Regions from separate parts of the Alkaliphilus crotonatoxidans genome, predicted to be linked through region 2. Evidence: riboswitches for the same ligand, from Rfam matches in the RefSeq annotation. Region 2 holds a riboswitch; each other region holds the start of a gene.
The links. A riboswitch is a leader RNA that binds a small molecule or an ion and turns the genes downstream of it on or off. The one in region 2 is predicted to bind cyclic di-GMP.
Positions count from the first base shown of each region.

Region 1: it holds a riboswitch for cyclic di-GMP, as region 2 does, so the genes downstream of both, ACYQ1I_RS09370 (methyl-accepting chemotaxis protein) here and ACYQ1I_RS14745 (transglutaminase-like domain-containing protein) in region 2, are expected to answer to the same signal.
Region 3: it holds a riboswitch for cyclic di-GMP, as region 2 does, so the genes downstream of both, ACYQ1I_RS03250 (PDC sensor domain-containing protein) here and ACYQ1I_RS14745 (transglutaminase-like domain-containing protein) in region 2, are expected to answer to the same signal.

Region 1 covers NZ_BAAHXS010000004.1:1,414,218-1,422,014, reverse strand. The annotation lists gene ACYQ1I_RS09370 (methyl-accepting chemotaxis protein) at 1-1,664, opposite strand, end outside; cyclic di-GMP riboswitch class I at 1,780-1,869, opposite strand; gene ACYQ1I_RS09365 (dicarboxylate/amino acid:cation symporter) at 2,075-3,295, opposite strand; gene ACYQ1I_RS09360 (small, acid-soluble spore protein, alpha/beta type) at 3,507-3,701, opposite strand; gene lipA (lipoyl synthase) at 3,820-4,680, opposite strand; gene lipB (lipoyl(octanoyl) transferase LipB) at 4,714-5,361, opposite strand; gene ACYQ1I_RS09345 (formate--tetrahydrofolate ligase) at 5,440-7,110, opposite strand; gene folD (bifunctional methylenetetrahydrofolate dehydrogenase/methenyltetrahydrofolate cyclohydrolase FolD) at 7,123-7,797, opposite strand, start outside.
Region 2 covers NZ_BAAHXS010000006.1:563,874-571,670, forward strand. The annotation lists gene ACYQ1I_RS14735 (HD-GYP domain-containing protein) at 153-779, shown strand; gene ACYQ1I_RS14740 (AraC family transcriptional regulator) at 999-2,120, shown strand; cyclic di-GMP riboswitch class I at 2,197-2,278, shown strand; cyclic di-GMP riboswitch class I at 2,314-2,395, shown strand; gene ACYQ1I_RS14745 (transglutaminase-like domain-containing protein) at 2,409-3,206, shown strand; gene ACYQ1I_RS14750 (pyridoxal-phosphate-dependent aminotransferase family protein) at 3,766-4,830, shown strand; gene ACYQ1I_RS14755 (D-2-hydroxyacid dehydrogenase) at 4,864-5,817, shown strand; gene ACYQ1I_RS14760 (DUF1015 domain-containing protein) at 5,786-7,030, shown strand; gene treP (PTS system trehalose-specific EIIBC component) at 7,273-7,797, shown strand, end outside.
Region 3 covers NZ_BAAHXS010000004.1:174,315-182,111, forward strand. The annotation lists gene ACYQ1I_RS03240 (sensor histidine kinase) at 1-975, opposite strand, end outside; gene ACYQ1I_RS03245 (methyl-accepting chemotaxis protein) at 1,302-2,864, opposite strand; gene ACYQ1I_RS03250 (PDC sensor domain-containing protein) at 2,813-3,295, opposite strand; cyclic di-GMP riboswitch class I at 3,405-3,489, opposite strand; gene ACYQ1I_RS03255 (zinc-binding dehydrogenase) at 3,738-5,003, opposite strand; gene pfkB (1-phosphofructokinase) at 5,022-5,954, opposite strand; gene ACYQ1I_RS03265 (PTS mannitol transporter subunit IICBA) at 5,991-7,797, opposite strand, start outside.

The DNA.
Region 1 (7,797 bases), on a different contig from region 2:
CCTTCAATGAGCAGGTAGATTTCCTTAGTGGCATTGCCCGATTGCTCTGCCAGCTTTCTGATTTCATCAGCCACCACAGCAAAGCCCTTGCCGGCCTCCCCAGCCCTGGCTGCTTCAATAGCGGCATTCAAGGCCAATAGATTAGTCTGCTCTGAAATCTGGGTAATGGTCTGGGTAATAATGCTGATGGCATCGGCGCTTTCATGTAAGCTGTTGATAATTTTACTAACCTCTATAGCGGAATCCCTGGTTTGAATGGTCTTTTCCACCAGCTCCTCCAGGGTCCTTAGCCCTTGACTACTTAACTCATTGGTCTCCTCTGCCACATCCTTCACTGATTGGGTAGACAGCAGTACCTCTTCGATTTTTCCAGCCAGCTCATTGACCTTCACGGCCCCTGTTTCTGTGTCTCTGGCCTGCTCGCCGGCACTTTTGGCTATTTCCTCCACCGTCAGGGCCACCTCGTTGGTGGCGGCACTGGTTTGCTCCGTTATACCGGCCAGGGCTGTGGCTGTTTCTACAACGGTTCTGGAGGAGTTTTGCACATCCTCTATTAAGGCACGAATATTTTCCATCATCGTGTTGAAGCTGGCGCTTAATTCCCCAAATTCGTCATTGGTATTAATTTGAGAAAATACGCTTAAATCTCCTGTGGAAGCCCTGCCGAAGGCTCCTTTAAGCTGATTTAAGGGGCCTGAAATTCTTCTTGAAATGATAATAGCAATACCTACCCCTAAGATGGAAGCAATAATTACTCCGATCAATATATAATTTAAAAGGTCACTGGTGCTTGTCAGCAGCTCATGGGCCTCCATGGCTCCCATCAGCTTCCATCCGGTGCTGGGTATAGTGGTGAAGCTCATGAACTTGTGTCCACCGTCAAACTCATATCGTATAAAGTCTGCTTCATGGCTGACCACGGTTTCCCAAAAGCTCTGGCCTGTAATGTCATTGGTTCCGATCCGTTCAACATCGGGATGAGAAATGACAATTCCCTGCTGACTGGCCAGGACTAAATAGCCCTCATTTCCCAGATGAACATTGCCTATTTTTTCTGCAAGACCCTCGATGTCGACGTCAAAGGCTACCACTCCAAGGGTGCTGCCATTATCCTGAATGATTTTCGAAGCCGTAATGGTATATTGACCGGAATTTGTATCTATGTAGGGATCCGTCCAGGCTACCCTGTCGGGGTTTTTCAGCGCCTCGGAATACCAGGGTCTATCGGTGGGATCATAACCCGCTGGCACCTCGGAACGGGGGTAAAGATACATTCCTTTACTTTCTGTTCCTACATAGGTATTGAGAACAGACTCGTTGGGATGATTGGCATTGGCTAATAATTCCATGGCTAAATCAAAATATTGATTTTGACTTGCTTCGTCGCCCCCCAGCTGACCTTCTCTGGCCAGCTTGATCACTAAAGAGTTTTCCGCCAGGGCCTTCACCTGCCTCTCGATTCCCAAGAAGTACTCATTTAATGAATCAGCCGCCTGGTTAGCAGTTTGCTCAGTGGTTAACTTCAGCTTTTCTTCCAGTATGGAATAGGCCCTTCGATAGCTCAGAAAGCCCAACAGGCTTACGGGTAGTACAATGATTAAAATCATTACAATGATAAGCTGGTTTCTGACACGATTACTGCTTTTAACTTTGTTTTTTTTCATTTTGTTATCCTGCCCCTTTCTCATCCTTAGTTAACAACCACACCCCTAGCCATGACAACAGGTTTTAACATCTTAGAGGATGTTTATTCCTTTTTTTATGTAATCAAAAAAATCCCACGGCAGCCTGGCAACCCTAGGAGCTAACAGCTCCCTTAGGTCCATAGCTTTGCGTCCTTGCCTTTCAACAAGTTTGCCAGTATCAGGGTTGATTTAAATTTACACATACCTTTACACTTAAATATAACAAAAATCGACAATAAAGTAAATATGTATTTAGTTATCATCCAGGTGGCCTGTGACCTTTACCAATCACGGTATTGTTTAAAAAATAACAATATATAAAATGCAGCGTTAAATTTATATATACATTATATATGATATGTCCCATTTTCTTTTTCTGTCCCCTTGCGCTACTTTTTTCTCTTTTTATAGGGCAGAATGGTCCCCTTTCTTTCTGTGGCTGAAACCGCCACCGCCACTGCTCCGTCCCCCACCACATTGGCAAAGGTTCGAGCCATATCCAATATCCTGTCGACCCCTGCAATCATTGCCGCTCCCTCTAGGGGCAGCCCCACCGAGGTTAAGACCATGGTCAGCATAATCAAGCCTGCCCCTGGTACACCGGCAGTCCCGATGGAGGACAGGGTAGCGGTTAATACAATGATCACCTGCTGGGAAAGGCTTAGGTCAATTCCTGCAATTTGAGCCACGAAAAGGGCGCATACACCCTGATACAATCCAGTTCCATCCATATTGATGGTGGCTCCCAGGGGCAGTACGAAGCTGGCAATCCCTCCAGGTACCCCAAGGTTTTCCTTTACCGCCTTAATGGTTACGGGAAGGGTGCCTACACTGCTGGAGGTACTGAAGGCCACCGTTGCGGCCGGCAGGATTCCTCTAAAGAATTGAATTGGGCTAATTCGGCCAAAGCAGCTGACAATTGTGGAATATACCAATACGCTGTGGAGCAACACCCCCAGGTATACGGCTAATATTACCTTTCCCAGGGGAAGCAGCACCCCTGGGCCATTGTTGGCCACCACAGGGGCAATTAGGGCAAAAACACCATAAGGGGCCAGCTTCATAATAAAGGCCGTTAAGGTATACATGGTTTCTGCCAGGCCGTCAAAAAAACTAAGAAACACCCGGCTTTTTTCCTTTACAGCTGTGGCAGAAATTCCAAGAAAGATGGCAAATATGATGATTTGCAGCATATTCCCCTCCACCAGACCCTTTAGGGGATTGGCAGGGATCATATTGAGGAGGGTTTCAGACAGGGCCGGTATTTCCGTTACCTCTGGGGCCGTAGTAAGGGAAAGTGTCAAGCCTGCCCCAGGCTTAATTAAATTGGCCATGAAAATACCAATGGTTGCAGCGATGGCTGTGGTGCCCATGTAAAAGGCAATGGTTTTTCCTCCGATTCGGCCGATTTTTTTAATATCGTTCATGCTGGCGGTACCTACAATAATTGATGAGAATACTAAGGGTATGATCAGCATTCTAACAAGGTTTAAAAACAGGGCCCCAAGGGGGGCGATATAGCTGTCAGCTATATGGGGCATTCCTCCCAGTAATAAACCAAAAACAATTCCCGCCACTAAACCCAGTAATATCTTAGTTGTTAATTTCATCCCCTCTACTCCTTTCATAGGCTTATTGTATTAAATACTATGAAGGGAGGGATTTATTTATTATCAAATTGTAGTTTAACAGTATCTGAAACAGCATAAGGGTTAATGAAAAAATGCTAAAATGAAAAATGGCCTATATAAGGCCGAAGGAAGGATTCAGAATAGATTTAATATAGAATGGGCCCGCATTTTACGGACCCAACATGAACCTTTATTGAAGGGGTGGCTGCCCCCCAGGGTTTTTCTGTTGTTCGGCCAGAATTTTTTCTCCTAGCTCCACCAGCCTTCTGGTCATGGTTCCTCCCAGGCTGCCTCCCACAAACCCCAGCTCCCGTGAGGCAATCTCGCCCCGGTCGATCACTGGTGGCTGAGGTTGGTTAAATTGATTTCCCTTTGGTGTTTCCATATGACAGCACCTCTTTTCTTATAGCTCGCCACAGTCATTAAAATGTTGTGGGATCTACATTAAAGTTCATGATTATTTTTGCTGTTACATGTTCTTTTATACCAGGAAAAATCTTGTTTTAGCCAATAGATTCCAAAGCCTCGGCCGCATGATAGGAGCTTCTGACCAGGGGTGCCGAAGCCACATGGCTGAAGCCTAAAGTCAGAGCAATTTTTCGATAACGTTCAAATTGGTCGGGGTGAACATATTCCTGTAAAGGATAATGGGCCTGGCTGGGAGGTAAATACTGACCAATGGTGACAAAATCGCAGCTTACTTCTCTAAGATCTTGAAGCACCTTAATTACCTCTTCTTCTGTTTCTCCCAGGCCCACCATAATTCCAGATTTTGTAATGATATGAGCATCTATTTTTTTTGCAGCTTTAATTAAATCAATCGACCGTTGATAGATGGCTCCAGGCCGAACCTGGGGGTAAAGCCTGGGTACCGTTTCCATATTGTGATTGATGATTTCCGGCCTGGCCTTTACCACCAGTTCCAGGGAATATTCATCGCCCTTCAGGTCGGGAATTAAAACCTCCACAATCATCCTGGGATTCTTTTCCTTAATGGCCCCTACCACCCGGGCAAAATGATCGGCTCCCCCATAAGGCAGGTCGTCTCGGGTAACCGAGGTTACCACCACATGCCTCAGATCCAGCTCTACAGCAGCTGTGGCCACATTTTCAGGCTCCAGCGGGTCCAGCGGCTGGGGTTTTCCATGGGTTACATTACAAAACCGACAATTTCTTGTACATTCCTTCCCCATAATCATAAAGGTGGCGGTTTTTTGACTGAAGCATTCTGCCCGATTTGGGCAATTGGCTGCCTCGCAGACGGTATTTAAGGTCAGCTTATCCAATACGGTTTTCACATAGCTTAGGTTTCGACCACCTCTAAGCTTTACCCTGAGCCAGTCTGGCTTTCTTTTTACTTCCACTGATTATCACCTCTGTCTATTTGACCTTTCCAATCAAACCTGCTTTTCATAATGGAAGGCCTTCATAAAGTAATCCACCACCAAGGGCTTAATTTCCTCAAGATTGTATTCCCTCCCCAGCAGGGCCTTCAGGGAGGTAACTCCTTTGTCTGGAATACCGCAGGGAACAATATAATTAAAATGCTCCAGGTTGGTGTTGACATTAAAGGCAAAGCCATGCATGGTGACGCCCCGTTTTACCGCCAGGCCAAGAGCAACAATTTTATGATTCCCCACCCAAACCCCACGATGATCACAGTGGCTTTGGGCCTCAATTTGAAAGTGATCCTTAAGCAGATGAATAAAGCTTTCCTCAAGACCCTTGACAAAGGCCCTGATTCCAATTTTAGCTGCCTTCAAGTCAACAATGGGATAGCCTACAATTTGTCCGATTCCATGGTAGGTTACATCGCCCCCACGGTTGGTTTGATGAAGGGTGATTCCTTGGGTCTTTAAAAATGTTTCACTGACCATAATATTGCTGCTATTGGCCCGGTTGCCCAGGGTAATCACCGGGGGATGCTCTACTAAAATCAGTGTGTCTTCTATTTCTCCCTGCCGTCGCATGGTCAGGTATTCCAACTGCTGATCCAAGGCTTTATCATAATCACAGCGGCCCAAATCAACCACCTTTAACTTCATTGCCTTACCCCCTTACTTCTTAATCAATCGAGTAGGAGGTGAACGAAATCATCATTCACCTCCTACTGAAATATTTTCTTAGAATAAGCCTACAATTTCTCCATTTTCCAGTATGTCAATATGGTTGGCTGCCGGCACCTTCGGCAAACCGGGCATTGTCATAATATCTCCTGTAATGGCTACTAAAAATCCTGCCCCTGCCGAGGCTCGAAGGGTGTTAACGGTGATTTTGAAGCCCTTTGGTCTGCCCAATAGCCTAGGGTTATCCGATAGGGAATACTGGGTTTTTGCCATACAGATTGGCAGCTTATCTAACCCAATTTTTTCATAGCTTTCGATTTCCTTCAGGGCCTTGCCACTGAATTCAACTCCGTCGGCTCCATAGATTTCACGGGCAATGATTTCAACCTTTTCCTTAATGGGCAGATCAAGGTCATATAGGGGTTTAAAGCTGCTCTCGCCCTTTTCAGCCAGTTCAACCACCCTTTCAGCCAGCTGAATGCCGCCTTCGCCGCCCTTGGCCCATACCTCAGACAGTACCACCTCAACCCCCTGGGCCAGGCATCTTTCCCGAACAAATTCCAGTTCCCTTTCTGTATCAGTGGGGAAGGCATTAATGGCCACTACAGCGGATACACCAAATTTTTTCACATTTTCAATTTGTTTTTCTAGATTTTCAAAGCCATCGGCCAGGGCCTGCATGTTTTCCTGATTGAGGTCGGCTTTAGCCACGCCTCCATGGTTCTTCAAAGCCCTTACGGTGGCCACCACCACCACTACGTCGGGCTTCAGTCCGGCATAGCGGCATTTAATATTAAAGAATTTTTCTGCCCCTAAATCTGCTCCAAAGCCTGCCTCTGTTACAACATAGTCGGCTATTTTCAGGGCTGTTTTGGTTGCCAGCACCGAATTACAGCCATGGGCTATGTTAGCAAAGGGGCCGCCATGGATAATGGCAGGGGTATTTTCCAGGGTTTGCACCAGGTTGGGCTTGAGGGCATCCTTCAGCAGCAGTGCCAGGGCTCCTGTGGCCTCCAGGTCTCCTGCCGTTACTGGGGCATTGTCATAGGTATAGCCGATAATCATCCTGGACAGACGATCCTTTAAATCCTCCATACTGGTGGCCAGACACAGAATTGCCATGATTTCAGAGGCAACGGTGATGTCGAAGCCATCCTCCCGGGGGATTCCATTTCCTTTGCCCCCTAAACCAATGACGATATCTCGAAGGGCACGGTCGTTCATGTCCAGGGCCCTTCGCCAGGTCACCCTTCTGGGGTCAATGTTTAACCTGTTCCCTTGATGGATGTGGTTGTCTATCAAGGCCGCCAGCAGGTTATTGGCCGTGGTGATGGCATGGATGTCTCCTGTAAAGTGAAGGTTGATATCTTCCATCGGTACCACCTGGGCATATCCCCCTCCGGCGGCTCCGCCCTTTACTCCGAAGCAGGGCCCAAGGGAGGGCTCCCTCAGGGTGGTAACGGTCTTTTTACCGATTTTATTTAGCCCCATGCTCAAGCCCACATTGGTGGTAGTTTTACCTTCGCCGGCGGCAGTAGGATTGATGGCTGTTACCAGAATCAGCTTGCCATCCCTTTGATTTTCCAGCCTTTTATAGAGGTCAAGGGATATTTTACCCTTATATTTTCCGTATAGATCAAGGTCATCCTCTGAGATATTCAATTGCTTAGCGATTTCAACAATCGGCAGCATTTTAGCCTCCTGGGCTATTTGTACATCGGTCTTCATATTCTTCACCCCTTATATTTTTTTAGCAGCCATCACGGTATTGTAAAGCAGCATGGTAATGGTCATGGGTCCTACTCCACCGGGAACGGGGGTAATGGCCCCTGCAATTTCCTTTACCTGTTCAAAATCAACATCCCCCACCAGCTTGCCCTCCAGACGGTTTACTCCGACATCTATTACCACAGCTCCCGGTTTGACCATATCGGCTGTGACAAAGTTGGGTTTCCCTAGGGCCGCCACCAGAATATCTGCTTGGCGGGTCATTTCCTTAAGGTTTTTGGTTCGGGAATGACAGATGGTGACTGTAGCGTTTCTTTGCAGCAATAGACTGGCAGCAGGTTTACCCACAATATTGCTCCTGCCTATGATCACAGCATGCTTCCCTTCGATTTCTATTCCCTCTAAATCCAATAGCTTTATAATTCCGTGGGGGGTACAGGGCAGCATGGTTTCCTCTCCCACCGATAGCTTTCCTGCATTAATGGGATGGAAGCCATCTACATCCTTTTTCGGGTCAATTTTTTCGATAACCAGCTTTTCATTAATGTGCCCAGGCAAAGGCAGTTGCACAAGAATTCCATGGATATCGGCCTTTTGATTTAAAACTTCAATTTTTTGTAATAGCTCTTCCTCGGTGGTAACTGCCGGCATCTCATAGACCTCTGAGTGGATTCCCAGCTCAAGGCA
Region 2 (7,797 bases):
ATACTGATTTAAAAATAAGTATTTAATCTGATCAAAATTACGATTAAAAGTTAATTGCGACAAAGACAAATTTGTTAAATATAAGCCCGGCTTACCAGTTACATTATCTGAAGGATACAGCAAATAAGATGGCTATAGAAGGGGTGTATAGGATGCAGTGGAATATACATGATTTAGCATTGACAGACCATATCGGGAACCCAATGGACCATAAATTGTCTTTAGAGATTTTTGCCCATTCAATTGATGTAGCCATTATATCTGCTCAAATAGCTGGTGAAATAGAGCTGCCCGATCAACAGAAGCACGAATTGTTTGAAAGTGCCTTATATCATGATATTGGCAAAAGCAGAATACCACCCTCTATCCTCTATAAAAAAGGAAGGCTTACAGTAGAGGAATGGAGAACTATGAAACAGCATTGCCTTTATTCAGAGGCTTTATACTTAAAAATGCAGCTGAAAATAAAGGACAAAAATGTAAAAATCGCTAAAGCCCTGCGTTACCACCATGAGAACTGGGATGGCACAGGATATCCGGAGGGATTAAAGGGAAATGAAATTCCTCTATATAGCAGAATTATCCGTATTGCAGACATATTTGATGCTATTACGCAGCCCAGAGTATACAGGCCCTATAAAATTAAAAATACAATGTCAGTATTAGAGCGGATGAAGCGAAAGGAAATAGACCCCTTTATTTATGAAAGAAGCAAAAAAATATTAGAACAAGCTTTAAATGAAAGATTTCTTGCTAATCAAGCCAATTGGAAGGACTAGGTTAAAAAAAGGAGGAGTATTGAGAAAAAAGATAACAAAATTGTTAATAAAAAAACATAAAAAGTATCTTAATATATAATTTTATGGTATAATTTGTCTTATATTAGCAAATTGTCTGTCATATGTATTTTGATAGATTAGGCCATGGTATCATATCTTATACCATAATTAAATAAGTTTAATTTCTTAATTTTACTATAGGGAGGGTGGTGCTTAGCAATGGAAATAGAAGAGTTAGGGAAATTGCTCAATCGATTAGAGCCGCTGGAGCTGATTTTAAAACAAAATCTGATGAAACATAAAAATTTTGATACTGATTATACAAAGGATAAAATAGAAGGCTATGGCAATAAAGCATCATTCTTAGAAACTCAGCACAAAATTTTAGATGATATTATTTTGAATGCTTTTTCAAACGATTCTAATGACTTGGATGAGAATAAGGTACTCATTACGAAGCAACCCAGATTCACCCATGTTCCATTCCATCAACATGACTACTTAGAAATTATTTATGTTTTTCAGGGAGCGTGTCGCCTATATATAGAAGACCAGACCAATGAAATTCAACTAACCCAAGGGCAGCTTTGCTTTATTAATCCTGAAACAACCCATGCCTTAGGGATCCTTGGAGCCGGCGATATTGTCTTAAATATAGCAATCACGTCTTCCTTTCAGGATACAGTGTATACGGCTATGGTTTATTCTAACGATCATGCTGATCAGAGCTTTATAAATGAATGGTTTTATCAAAAGCATTTTCAAAAATATATGGTGATGAATGTAGCATCCAAGAAGTCCCAGCATACCCTTGAGGTAATTCTGATGGAATATTATGGGGGTGATTTGTTAAAGGATGATAAAATTAAATGCCTATTTATAATCTTTTTTTCAGAGCTGGAAAAGCTCCACCAAGATAGTCTTCAAGAGAGTGAAGTAGGTATTATTAGTGAAAGAATGAATGATATACTGGAATATATTTGGAAAAATATCAAGACTGTGAAGCTGGCAGATGTTGCAAAGGAGTTTGGATATCATCCAGCCTATGTAAGTCAAATGATTTATGAAAAGACCAATCGGAGCTTTGGTGAATGGGTAGTCGATACACGCTTAAAAATTGCCTGTGGTATGTTGGTTTTTAGGAAAATTGCAATACATAAGGTGGCAGCAGAGGTAGGATATAAGAACCCCGATCAATTTAATAAAGTATTTAAAGAGAAATATGGAATTTCTCCTGAAATATACAGAAAAACCAAGGGAATGAGTAATGGTGATTTAACTCGTTATGTTGAAGAAGCAATTATATATAAAGATAGGGCCAATATTATTGGGCAGCCTTAATCAGAAAAATGTTTTTATAAATTAATAATGTGGTATAATGAAATCAGTAAAATAATTAAACGAAAAAAGAACTTCTCACCGACAATAGCAAACCAACGGAAACGTTGGGACGCAAAGCTAAAGGGCCTACTCGAAAGAAAGGCAGCCTAGCCACCGAAGGATTAGTTTTTGTTGTTTTTGATCTATAGCTTTTCACCGACAATGGCAAACCAATGGAAACGTTGGGACGCAAAGCCATAGGGCCCACTCGAAAGAAGGGCAGCCTGGCTACCGAAGGGAGAGTTATCTATGAAAAAGACTTTAATCATTATGACTGTCGTCTTCTTTATATTTGCTAATATTTTTACATATGGTGCAGAAGCCCAAATTATTAGTACTGAAAACATCAATAGGGGGATTGTATCTGTTTTTTATGGACAAGCCCATCACAAAGAAATGCGGGTTTTAATTGAAAAGGACGGACAACGCTTCAGTTATCGTCTTGATGGTGAAAAAAAAGAGCGGTTTCCTTTACAGATGGGAAACGGAGCATATATTGTAAGATTAATGGAAAATACCGAAGGCAATAAATATAGGGAGATATTAAAGCAGGAAATTAAAGTAAACCTGGCAGATGATAAGATAATCTATCTAAACTCTATTCAGGAAATAAAATGGGATTCATCTTCAAAGGCAGTACAAAAAGCTTCGGAATTAACTGAAAACTTAACTGCTGATATAGATAAGGTGAGGGCAATCTATGAATATATCATTCATGAAATTGAGTATGATTATAAAAAGGCTGCTAATACTTCGTCCCATTATTTGCCTGATATTGATCATATCTTCGATACCAAGCTAGGGATATGCTATGATTATGCGTCATTATTTGCAGCCATGTTAAGAAGCCAGGGAATACCGACTCAGCTGGTCAAGGGGTATGCTTCCAATATTAATGAATATCATGCCTGGAATGAGGTTTATATCGAAGCCCTGGGGGGCTGGGTCATAATCGATACAACACAGGACGCACAATTAATAAAAAGTAATTTGAGGCCTGACATGATAAAAAGCCCTTCTGACTTTAACAGGACAAGCCATATATAGAATCGTTATTGTTCCACCCAACCGGGTGGAGTTTTTATTATTAAATTCCAGTTATATCTGGGTGATTCCGTTGTCATCAGTCATAAGATCAACCGATATTGCCTCCTTATTATGCCTTGCTTTATGGCAATTTCAACTCAGGGGAAACACAAGTTTTAACTGTAACAGGGTACTGGCACCACGTAAATTGGGGTGGGTTTTAATAATGATTGATTAATAGCTAATATGTAAAGGTATAAATGAACTATATAAACTGCAATAGAAAAAGCTTATCTTCGGTCGTCATATTGCTCGATATGGATTCTCCTCGTTCTTACTAGATGAAAATTTTCTCAGAATAACCCAAGCTTTAACTGACTAGGTACTTGCAATATGTAGGTTTGCTTTTCTTTTATATATAAATTTTTTTACATAAAAAGGGTTTTTTAAGATCATAACGAATAAATTAATTACAACTGAATTTTTCAGAAATTTCCAAAAACCATAAAAAGGCAATTTACGCCATTATTTTAAAACCAAAATGGTTTTGAGTGAGAATGAATTTAAGGAGGTTTTTATGATGTACAAAAAACTATTCATACCTGGTCCAGTCAATGTAACCCCCGATGTACTTGAAAAAATGGCCACACCCATGATTGGTCACCGTACCAAAGATGCCTCTGTTCTGCAAAGAAGTATCTCAGACAAAATGAGAAGACTGATGTATACTGAAAATGAAATATTGCTTTCCACTTCCTCAGGCAGCGGCTTGATGGAAGGAGCCATTCGTTCCTGTACTAGGCGAAGGGCTGCGGTTTTTTCTGTAGGGGCCTTTGGGGATCGCTGGTTTAAAATGGCCAAGGCTAATGGGGTGCCGGCTGATTTATTCTCCGCTGAGCTGGGAAAGGCAACAACGGCTGAAATGGTTGAATCTGCCCTCTCTACCGGTAAATATGATTTAATCACCATTACCCATAATGAAACCTCAACAGGAGTGATGAATCCTGTTGAGGAAATTGCAGCGGTTGTTAAAAAATATCCCGATGTAATATTCTGTTTAGACACCGTCAGCTCATTGGGGGGAACCAAATTACCCGTTGATGAGCTGGGGGTTGATATTTGCATCACCTCCTCACAAAAATGCCTGGGACTCCCCCCGGGAATTGCCATCTGCTCCATCTCCCAAAAAGCCCTGGAAGCTGCAAAGCAGGTTGAAAACAGAGGATTATATTTTGACCTGCTGGAACTTTACAACTACATTCAGAAAGGAGATTATCAGTATCCCTCTACCCCCAGCCTTTCCCATATGTTTGCTTTAGATTATCAATTGGATAAAATCCTTGAAGAGGGTCTTGAAAACAGATTTGCCAGACATCTTGCCATGGCAAAATATGTTCGGCAATGGGCCGTTGAAAACTTTGCAATGCTTACTGAAGAAAAGTATGCCTCCAACACCCTTACAACGGTTAAGAATACAAAGGGCATAGATGTAAAAGAGCTGAATAATCAGCTGGGTCAAAGAGGATATATGATATCTAATGGCTATGGAGATTTAAAGGATAAAACCTTCCGTATCGCCCACATGGCAGAAACAACCCTAGAGGAGATTAAGGAATTATTAGCTTTAATCGATGAATTGATTTAAAGAATCTATTTCATTAAAAGGGAGGAAGTCAGTATGTGCAAAATACTAGTAAATGATGCCATAGAAAAAAAATCCCTAGAAGAAATTGCCCAAATAGGTATTGAATTAACCCTTCATCACTATGAAAGGGAAGAATTAATGGAAAAGATTAAGGAGTTTGATGGAATTATTATTCGATCAGCCACCAGAATCGATAAAGATATCATCGATGCAGCCCTAAAAACAGGTAAATTAAAGCTAATTGTACGGGCCGGAGTAGGGCTTGATAACGTAGATGTGGATTACGCCGTATCTAATGGATTGATAGTAAAAAATACACCCGATTCCAGCAAGATTTCAGTGGCAGAACTGGCCATTGGGCATATGATAACCCTTGCCCGCAGCCTGCATCACACCAATAGAACCATGCAGGAAGGAAAGTGGCTGAAAAAACAATACCAGGGAATTGAAGTGGAGGGTAAAACCCTTGGCATAATCGGGTTTGGAAGAATCGGCCAGACCACTGCCCAAAAAGCTGCCGCCCTGGGAATGAAGGTGATTTATAATGATAGGATGCGTTCCCCAAATCATCAGGGGGAATTTGAATATGTAACAAAGGAAGAACTGCTGCAAAGATCAGATTTTATATCCTTGCATGTCCCCTTTAACAAAGAGGAAGGGCCTGTGCTGGCAAAGCGGGAATTTGATATGATGAAGGATGGCGTATATCTAATTAATTGTGCCAGGGGAGGCGTAATTTGCGAAAAAACCCTGTTAGAGGCCCTTGATTCAGGGAAGGTGGCTGGAGCCGCCCTGGATGTATTTGAAGAGGAGCCTGTGAAAAATGGGGCCATTTACCGGCATGAAAAAATATCCTTAAGCCCCCATATAGGGGCCTCAACTGAGGAAGCCCAAGAACGAATTGGTGAAGAAATCGTAAAAATCGTCAGTAGCTTTTATAAAGAGGAGTGGTTAAATGGCAATTGTGAAACCCTTTCAAGCTGTTAGGCCTAACCCCCATTTGGCCCATAGGGTAGTAGCCCTGCCCTATGATGTCATGAGTCGTGAGGAGGCAAAGGAGTTGGCAGCAGGAAATCCCTATAGCTTTTTACATGTAAGTCGTTCGGAAATAGATTTAGAGGATACGGTGAAGCCCTATGAGCCTGTCGTTTACCAGAAGGCATCGGCCAATTTAAAGGAAATGATAAATACTGGGGTACTTATTCAGGATCAGGTACCGGCATATTATATCTACAGGCAAATTATGAATGGAAGGGCCCAAACGGGAATTGTCGCCTGTGCATCCATCGATGAATATACCGGCAATATTATTAAAAAGCATGAATTTACCAGGCCAGAAAAGGAAATCGATAGAATTAATCATTTTGATTATTGTAATGCCAATACAGAACCGGTTTTCTTTGCATATCGATCCAGGATTGAAATTCAAAATATAATTCAACAGTGGACCTTGACCCATCAGCCGGTATATGATTTTACGACGGAAGATGGCATTAGCCATATGGTATGGGTCCTAGACGATATAGAGAAAGTAAAGGCCCTGGAAGCCTACTTCAAGAAAGTAGATTATCTGTATATTGCCGATGGTCATCATAGAACCGCCTCGGCAGCTAAAGTTGGTCTGAAAAGAAGGGAACAAAACCCCCATTATATAGGAACAGAGGAATTTAATTATTTTATGACGGTGATCTTCCCCGACGAAGAATTGCTGATTATGGATTATAATCGGGTAGTGAAGGATCTGAACGGTTTAACCACTGAAGCATTTCTTGATCGAGTTAAACAATTCTTTGACCTATCGCCCTATGAGGAACAGGGCCCCTGTAAGCCTACAGAACGCCATAGCTTTGGTATGTATCTGGCGGAAGGCTGGTACAGGCTGACAGCCAAGGAAGCAATCATTAATGAAAATGATCCGGTGGAACGATTAGACGTAAGTATTTTACAGAAAAATTTGCTGCAGCCAATTTTGGGAATTGAAAATCCCAGAACAGATAAACGGATCGACTTTGTTGGAGGAATACGGGGACTCAAGGAGCTGGAAAGAAGAGTAGCAACAGATATGAAGGTGGCCTTTTCCTTATATCCCCCCTCCATGGAGGAGCTATTGGCCATTGCCGATGCAGGAGAGGTCATGCCCCCTAAATCCACCTGGTTTGAGCCAAAGCTAAGGAGTGGACTATTTATACATCTATTATAATTGATAATCATAAGACAGTGGCCTGGTGTTTGGCAGGCACACTGTCTTTTTCTTTCAGTATAGAGGGAAGAATAATCAGAAATATTAAATAAAACACAATTTTTTCTTGACCTACTTGTACGTACAGGTTATAATAAAAATATAATTAAACCTGTACGTACATGTTGCTGTAATTTTGAAAAGGTTTTCAAAGGCATAATCTATCTATTCATACTCAATATTTTAGAGAAGGAGGGTTCTTTATGAGTAAATACGCCAATGACGTCAAAGAATTAGTAAAACACATTGGGGGGAAGGAAAACATTGTAACGGTTTCCCATTGTGCTACAAGAATGCGCTTTGTGTTGAGTGACCCGAAAAAAGCCGACATTAAAAGTATCGAAACCATTGGAATGGTAAAGGGAACCTTTACCCAGGCAGGACAGTTTCAGGTCATTATCGGAAACGAGGTGGCGTCCTTTTACAATGAATTTATTCGACAGACCGGCTTGAAGGAGGCCAACAAGGAAGATACAAAAATAGCAGGACGTCAAAACATGAGCTTACTCCAAAGACTTATTTCTCATTTAGGTGAAATTTTTGCTCCCCTGATTCCAGCTATTGTAGTAGGGGGGCTGATCCTTGGCTTCCGTAATGTAATCGGTGATATCAAGATGTTTCAGGAGGGTACCAGAACCCTGGTGGAAATATCTCAATTTTGGGCAGGTATGCATCATTTTCTATGGTTAATCGGTGAAGCAATCTTCCACTTCTTGCCCGTAGGGATC
Region 3 (7,797 bases), on a different contig from region 2:
GTCCATGTTGATGGTGTAGCTGAGCTTTGAGCCGAAACGGATTTTTTGCACCTTTAAATACCGCTCTATATTTTCTATGTCGTCCTTTAAATAGACTGCATGATCGGCATTCTCCAGGTTATATCGAAGCAGATTAGAAAACAGGTAGGCCATTTCCTGGGTTTGCTTGGCACCCTCCACCAGGGCCAGGTTATTAATGGAATTTAATACATTAAACATAAAATGTGGATTTATCTGGGCCTTGAGGGCCTTAAGCTCTGAAATTTTCAGCTCCTTTTCCAGCTCTACCCGGGCCTTTTTTTCCTTCATCAGGTGTAGGTTTTTACGGTTTAGCTCCTCTTGAATAATATTGACAACTTCCTTTTCCACCAATTGATTAATGACAAGATAAACCAGCTCGGCCGTAGATACGATCTTATCGTATTCAACCGACAGGGTTTGATTATACTTATCTGTAAAGCTGGCGTCACTTTTCCATTTGGTATCGGATTTAACAAAATCACCAATATCAACAAAGCGTTCGCTGTCAGGGCATCTTACCTGGCCACACAGCACCGCCCCCAGATATTGCCCCCTAACTACAATGGGAACAGCAAAATCCACCAGTCCTGCAGGGCACCGATAGATATATGGTTTTCCCCAAATGGCGGCTTCCAAGCCTCCATGGGCATCTGAAAGGCAGCAGGTTATTTTATATTCCTCAATTTCCCTTCGAGCAAAGCAAAAGTCTGAAAACGATGTCCTTTCAGTGATGGGCTCACCTCTAAAATCCACCGTTACAAAGGCCAGCCCTGTAACCTCCGCCAGCTTCTCCTGTATGTTTTGAAGCAGCTTTAAGTCAACCAGGTCCTTTAAGTCAAATCGTTCGTGGTAACCCTTTTCTTCAAATATGTCATTTTCCTGGGGCTGTTTCTTCATGTCTTCACTTACTAAAGATGTATGGAATCTGGTATAATAATTTAACGCAGTTTTCATCCTTTTCCCCCTCGTATCTATAGATTTTGAAGTTAGTGGTTACATTTATGTCTTTTTAAAGCTGTATTAAGTCTATAATGATGACCTAAGAACTTTAAGATTTAATTAAGCATGTCATTGTTTTATGTTACTATAATGATAGCATAGGGTATAATGGTTCGCAACCATCTGGCCTGCCTAATCTATCATATGAGACGAGCCGTCCTATTATTATTGTTTTTGTTTTTTTAATTCAACAAAGGCATAGGTATCGCACCTATGCCTCGGTCTTTAGAAAGCCTCTATCTTTTACGTTGCTGCCAAAACCGTTACAGATTGACCATCTTTTATTCCAATTGAAAACGGTTAATCATTCCTTGAAGCTCCTGGGCTAAATTAGACAACCCCTCACTGGCACTGGATATTTCCTCCATGGCGGCGGTTTGTTCCTCCATCGAGGCCGCCACTTGTTGAGTGGATGCAGAATTTTCCTGGGCTATGGCTGCAAGATTTTGTAATTCCTCTTGTATATCGTCCTTCATATTTTCCATTTCTCGACTCGACACATTTAACCTTGCTACAATTTTGGCTGCTTGATCCATTGCCTCCTTAATTTGTATATATTGATTCTTACTATTGCCAACACAATTTAACTGCTCCTTTGAAATGTGTATAACCCGTTCCACGGTCTTAACCGCCTCCTGGGAATTCCCTTGCAGCTCATTAACCACCTCATCAATTGTTTGAGTTGATTCTGTGGATTGCTCTGCCAGCTTTCTAATTTCCTCTGCTACAACTGCAAAGCCCTTTCCTGCTTCTCCGGCCCTGGCTGCCTCAATGGCAGCATTTAATGCCAACAGGTTAGTTTGCTCTGCAATGGAAGCAATGATATTACTAGCTTCACCTATTTTCTGTGAGCTTTCATTGGTTCTCAAAATGACTCCGTTAATTTCTTCGATGGCATTGCTGCTTTCATCGGTGATTTTTGACAGCTGGGTGATTTCCTCTAACCCTGAGTCGACCGCCAGGGCCACCTGGTTCGACGCTGTATTCATTTCCTCAAGGTAGCTGTGGTCCTTTTCAATGACCTCACTTAGTTTGAAGATGTTATTGGTTCCGGCCTGGGTACCCTGGGCCTGCTCTGAAGCACCCTTGGCAATTTCTTCTACTGTCCTGGATACCTCTTCTGATGAAACAGAGGCCTGCTGCGTAGTGGCTGTTAATTCTTCTGAAACCTGTGCCACCTGTTCAGCCGATAGGTTAATTTCCTTTACAATATCCCGTAAACTGATAATCATATTTTGAAAGGCTCTGGCTAATATCCCTATTTCATCCTTTTTCCTAAGCATGGAAGCCTCTACATCTCTGCTGATATTGAAACTTGATAGTCTCTCTGCCTCTTCTTTTATGTTCACAATAGGCTTGGTCAAGCTGCTGCCAATTATATAGGCAATGATTGAACTGACTGCCAAAACAGCCAGCAACATGATAAATATATTTCTTTGCATGGTGGGTATCGCTTCTAATACCTCCTGCTGATTGGCCGTAATCACTAAAATCCAACTGGTTCCATTGACAGCGGCATAGCCTGCATAAAGATCTCGATTTTCAAAGTGATAGGCGGCTACTCCATTCTTTTCACTAAGCATCCTCTCAATTAGATTGCCCAAGGGTTTTAATTCCTTATTTTTCTGACCTTCCTGAATGGGGTTAAATTGATCGAAGACTTTATCACTTTCAGGGTGTCCGATGACGGTTCCTTCCCCATTAATCATATAGGCATAGCCTGTTTCACCATAGCCCATGCTATTAGTAATATTGCTGATGGCTTCCCCTTCCCGCCTGCCTATTAAGGCGCCTATGACATTACCGCTGTCATCCTGTATGGGTACTGCATAATAACAACTAATTCCTGGGTAGCTTTACTTACGATTAAATCAGATATATTAGACTCTCCATTTAAAGCTTTTTTTACATAATCTCTATCTCCTATGTAAAGGGTGGTCCCATTGTTATAGTAGACTGTTCCGTCAGGATAAACGACCCCCAGGGCCAAAAAATTCGTTTTAGGCAGCTGCCTTTGCAATATTGGCTGTTGAAGCTCCCAATCCATCGTTTGTATATCGCTTCTTCCTGCAATCATTTCCAGGGTTAGAATTTGAGTTTGCATTCTGCTTTCCGTTAGCTTTGCCCCCTCCCTTGCCATCAGTTCAAGGGTTTCTTCTGCCTCAACGGTCAGGGCATCCCCCGCCATAGACATCGAGAAAAAGCCAATGAATAAAGAGCTTGCCAAGATCAAAATAAAAAAGGATAGAACTAATTTTGTTTTAATACTTTTCATTTTTTAAACCCTCTTTCTTTTATGATTTATGATTGCTCAAACCTTGGTGAAGATTAGAGTGAATGTAAAGGAGCCCCTTTCTCTTTAAAACAAAAGGGGCTTGAGCAATCAATGCAACCGGCTGCCATATTTTTAACAAATGAAGGCCCATGGCTTTGCGTCCTAACCTTTCGATTAGTTTGCCCTCTATTGAATTAATCTAAGTACTTGCTACAGGGTTTAACAAATTCGATCGCGCTGAGTATTCATTATATGTCAGCTTTTGCATATTATCCTTTTTTTAATTAGTATATCCTATGCAATGCTATAATGCAACATTATATTATAAATTTTGTGTTTTTTTCGACATGAACTTTTATTTATAAATAGCAATAGAGACATACAAGGTAAGCCCTTATATATCTCTATTATTTAATCTTTTTCACTAAATTTATCTTTAGGTTTAAATTAATTTTTTATAATACTCTAGTAAATAGGCCTCTGCCTCTGCTGACCATAGCCCCTTGTGCTGTTTAACAATTTGAGCCAATTTTTTAAAGAAGGGGTCCGTTTTACCCTTTTCTTCGAAATCTGTGATGGCTGTCAGCTCCATATCCAAATGGGTATAGATTAGCTTTTTGCCCCCAGGGATATTGGGTAAATTCAAGGTGGCGTCGGAAACCGCATTAAGACCACCAATGTGGGTCACCATAACCGCAGGGTTAATTCTCTTTTGCGCCGACATTTCCAGTGATTCCTTCATATCATCGGTATTGCCACCACTGGTTCCAACGATGTGGGTCGATGCATAATGAACATTATAGAAGTTTAATTGGGCTGAAAAATTGGTATCGGTGGGGCCTGCAAAGAAATTCAGACAACCGTCTCGGGCCAGTATTTTATCGCCTTCCTCTATTATCTGCTTAACAGGTGCATAGACAAAAACATCGTTATAGCCCGTTCCACCGGTCAGCTCCATTAGATAGTCTGTAGAATTTTCGACATTCTTTGTATTGACAAAGATCAATTCTACCCCGTTCTTCCTTGCTTCCTCTGCCGTAAAAATGGTCTTAGCCCTTTCTATTCGTTCCTCGTCGATATCGGTTACTACCAATAGACTTGGTTTTTTGTCTCGATGAATAATATAGTCAATGGCTCCCAGACCCATGGGCCCGCAGCCTGCCAGCAATGCCATTTTACCCCCTTCTACAATTTCCATTACATGTTCATATTGACCGGTGATGGTATGATAAGTGGCATGGAAGGCTCCAATAATGCACGACATTGGCTCTGCCAGGGAGGCATCGTAGAAGGCTTCCCCTTCATAGGGCAGCAGGCACCCCAGCTCCATTACCTCCTGGGGAATAATAGTATAGGTGCAGTCTCCGCCAAAATATTGGTAGGAATAGCCTGGTGAGGCCATACTTCCCTTGTAATTGAGGGCAGGTTGAATGGCAAACTTGTCGCCGGGTTTAAATTGATTTTGCCATTTTTCACCTACCTCTACGATTACACCGGCAAATTCATGGCCAACAATAATGGGGTTTTCTGCAACATCTTCGGGTACCCTCTTATGGTTTTTACCTAAAATTGCAGCTTTATAGGTTGACATACAAATGCTGTCGGTAATAACCTTAACCAGTATTTCATCTTCTTTAATGGGAGGAAGCTCAAACTCCTCTAATCTTAAATCCTTCTCACCATATAATCTTACTGCCTTGGTTTTCATATACTTACCACCTCTCTATTATGCTTGTTCGATATAGGTTACAATCTTCTCTAATTCAGCGATCACCTCTGGCCTACCGGCTTCGGTTCCAGCTGTCATGACACTGGCGGCGCTGGCTGCACTGGCCAGGCGAATGGTTTGATCCATTGAATAGTTTTTTTCAATGGATACAGCCAGGGCGGCTACCATGGCATCTCCGGCTCCAACAGTGCTAATAACAGGAACCTTCATACCTTGAACCCTAAAAATCTGTTCAGGGGTCATGAAAACAGCACCCTCTTCCCCCAGTGAAATCATAATTCTCTCAACGCCATATTGAAAGATATCCCTTGCCAGGACAATGGCCTCTTCTGTACTTTCAATTCTCTTGTTATATAGCCTTTCTAATTCGTGTATATTGGGCTTAACTAAATAGGGCCCGGCCTTTAATCCTTCTTTTAACAGGGCTCCGTCGGCATCCAGTATGACCTTCGCTCCCATTTCCCCTGCCCTGTCAGCAAGGGACCGATAAATATCCGACCCCACGTTCCCCGGCACGCTTCCGGAAAGCACCAGGATATCATCCTCTTTTAAATTGTTCAGGGTCATGTCTTCCATTCGCTTTAAGTCCTCTACAGAAATGTCTGGCCCCTGCTCATTGATATCGGTATTGGTACCGACTTGGCGGTCTACTATTTTGATATTGGTTCTAGTCTCGCCTTCAATAAAGAGGAATTGATTCTCTATTGAGAGCTGATCCAATTGGTCTTTAATAAACTGACCTGATCTTCCGGCTAAAATCCCAAGGGCCTTGCTTTTTTCTCCCAGCCCATGAATTCCTTTTGATACATTGATTCCTTTCCCACCGGCATCCAATCGGGCACTGGTTACCCGATTGACTCGGTTAAGGGTAAAATTGCTGATTTCGATGGTCTTATCCACGGCCGGATTTAATGTTAATGTTATAATCATACCTTCACCTCAATTTCTAAAATTGTCTATGATCTCCTACTCTAGGTCAATGGTGAACTTTTCGTGTATGGCCTGGGGGTCCCTTGTGGTTTTAATCGCCTCTACAGTATCATCATCCTCCAGCGTGGCGGCAATATTAGATAATATACTTAGATGCTCCTTGCCGGCCCCTGCTATACCAATTACCAGATAGGCCTTTTCTTCACCAAATGCCACTCCCTCGGGAAACTGCAATACAACCATCCCGGTTTTCTTAATATACTTTCTTGCACTGCCGATTCCGTGGGGAATGGCAACTCCCTTTCCTATATAGGTGCTGATCTGCTGTTCCCTTTCCAGCATGGCCTCGATATAGGGTGCTTCCACATACCCTCCTTCAACCAATAGCTGTCCTGCCATCCGAATGGCTGCCTCTGTATCAACGGTCTTTAGGTCCAACTTAATATTTGATTTTTTTAATATTTCATTGCTTTCTTCTTCTGACACTGCCTTTTCCTGAAAAGCATCTGGGGCTCCTGCCTGTAGTCTGCTGATCAGCTGATCTAATTGAGGGTCATTAAAATAATCCTGTATCGATATATGCTCTGCCCCGGGTGCCTTGTTTTTGGCCCGATCAGTTAAGCTTTTATGGGTGATTACTACTTTTGCATCACCTGAAATTTCATCAATGGAGCAATTAATTACTTCAATTGCTAATCCCTTTTCCTTCAGCTTCTTCTTTAAGCTGGTGGCGGCCATGGCACTGGAGCCCATTCCTGCATCGCAGGCAAATATAATTTGATTCACTGTCAGCTTTCCCTTTTTACCCTTCAGGCCCTTAACCTTTTCCTTGGCCTCCTCTAGCTCATTTTCATCCATCTTATGGCTGGCCCTTTTGATAAAGAAGGCCCCTACCAGGAAGCTCACCGTCGTCGACACAGCTACCCCCGCCAATACCGGGAAGTACCCTCCCCTTGGGGTCATGGCCAGTAGGGCAAAGATGCTTCCGGGTGATGGGGTGGCCACCAGCCCTGCCCCCAGTATGCTGAAGGTCAATACACCACTGGCTCCCCCTGCGATGACTGCCAATATTAATAATGGGTTCATTAGGATATAGGGGAAATAGATTTCATGAATACCGCCTAAAAAGTGGATTATGATTGACCCAGGGGCCGATTGCTTCACCATCCCCTTTGAAAAGATCCAGTAGGCCAGTAATATTCCCAGGCCTGGCCCGGGATTTGTTTCAAGTAAAAAGAAGATGGATTTTCCTAGGGCCTCGCTTTCCTGAAGGCCCAGGGGCCCCAATACGCCGTGATTCATGGCGTTATTTAAGAATAATACCTTTCCAGGCTCAATGAATATTGAAGTTAAGGGAAGGAGCCCTGCATTTACAATTACCTCCACCCCTGCCTTTAACACACTGTTTAATGCCAATACTACGGGCCCTATGCCTAAATAGGCCAGCAGGGCCAACAAGGTACCAATGATTCCTGCTGAAAAGTTATTGACCAGCATTTCAAAGCCTGCCGGTATTTTTCCCTCTACCGCTTCGTCAAATTTCTTGATGGCATAGCCCCCCAGGGGCCCCATTATCATTGCACCAATAAACATGGGCACATCTGCCCCGACAATGACCCCCATGGTGGCAATGGCGCCAAGAACCCCACCTCTGACATCGGCCACCATTTTTCCACCGGTATAGCCGATTAACAGGGGTAGCAGAAAATTGATCATAGGGCCAACCAGAGATGCCAGGTTTTCATTGGGTACCCAGCCGGTCGGAATAAAGAGGGCGGTGATAATTCCCCAGGCGATGAAGGCCCCGATATTGGGCATAACCATTCCACTTAAAAATCTGCCG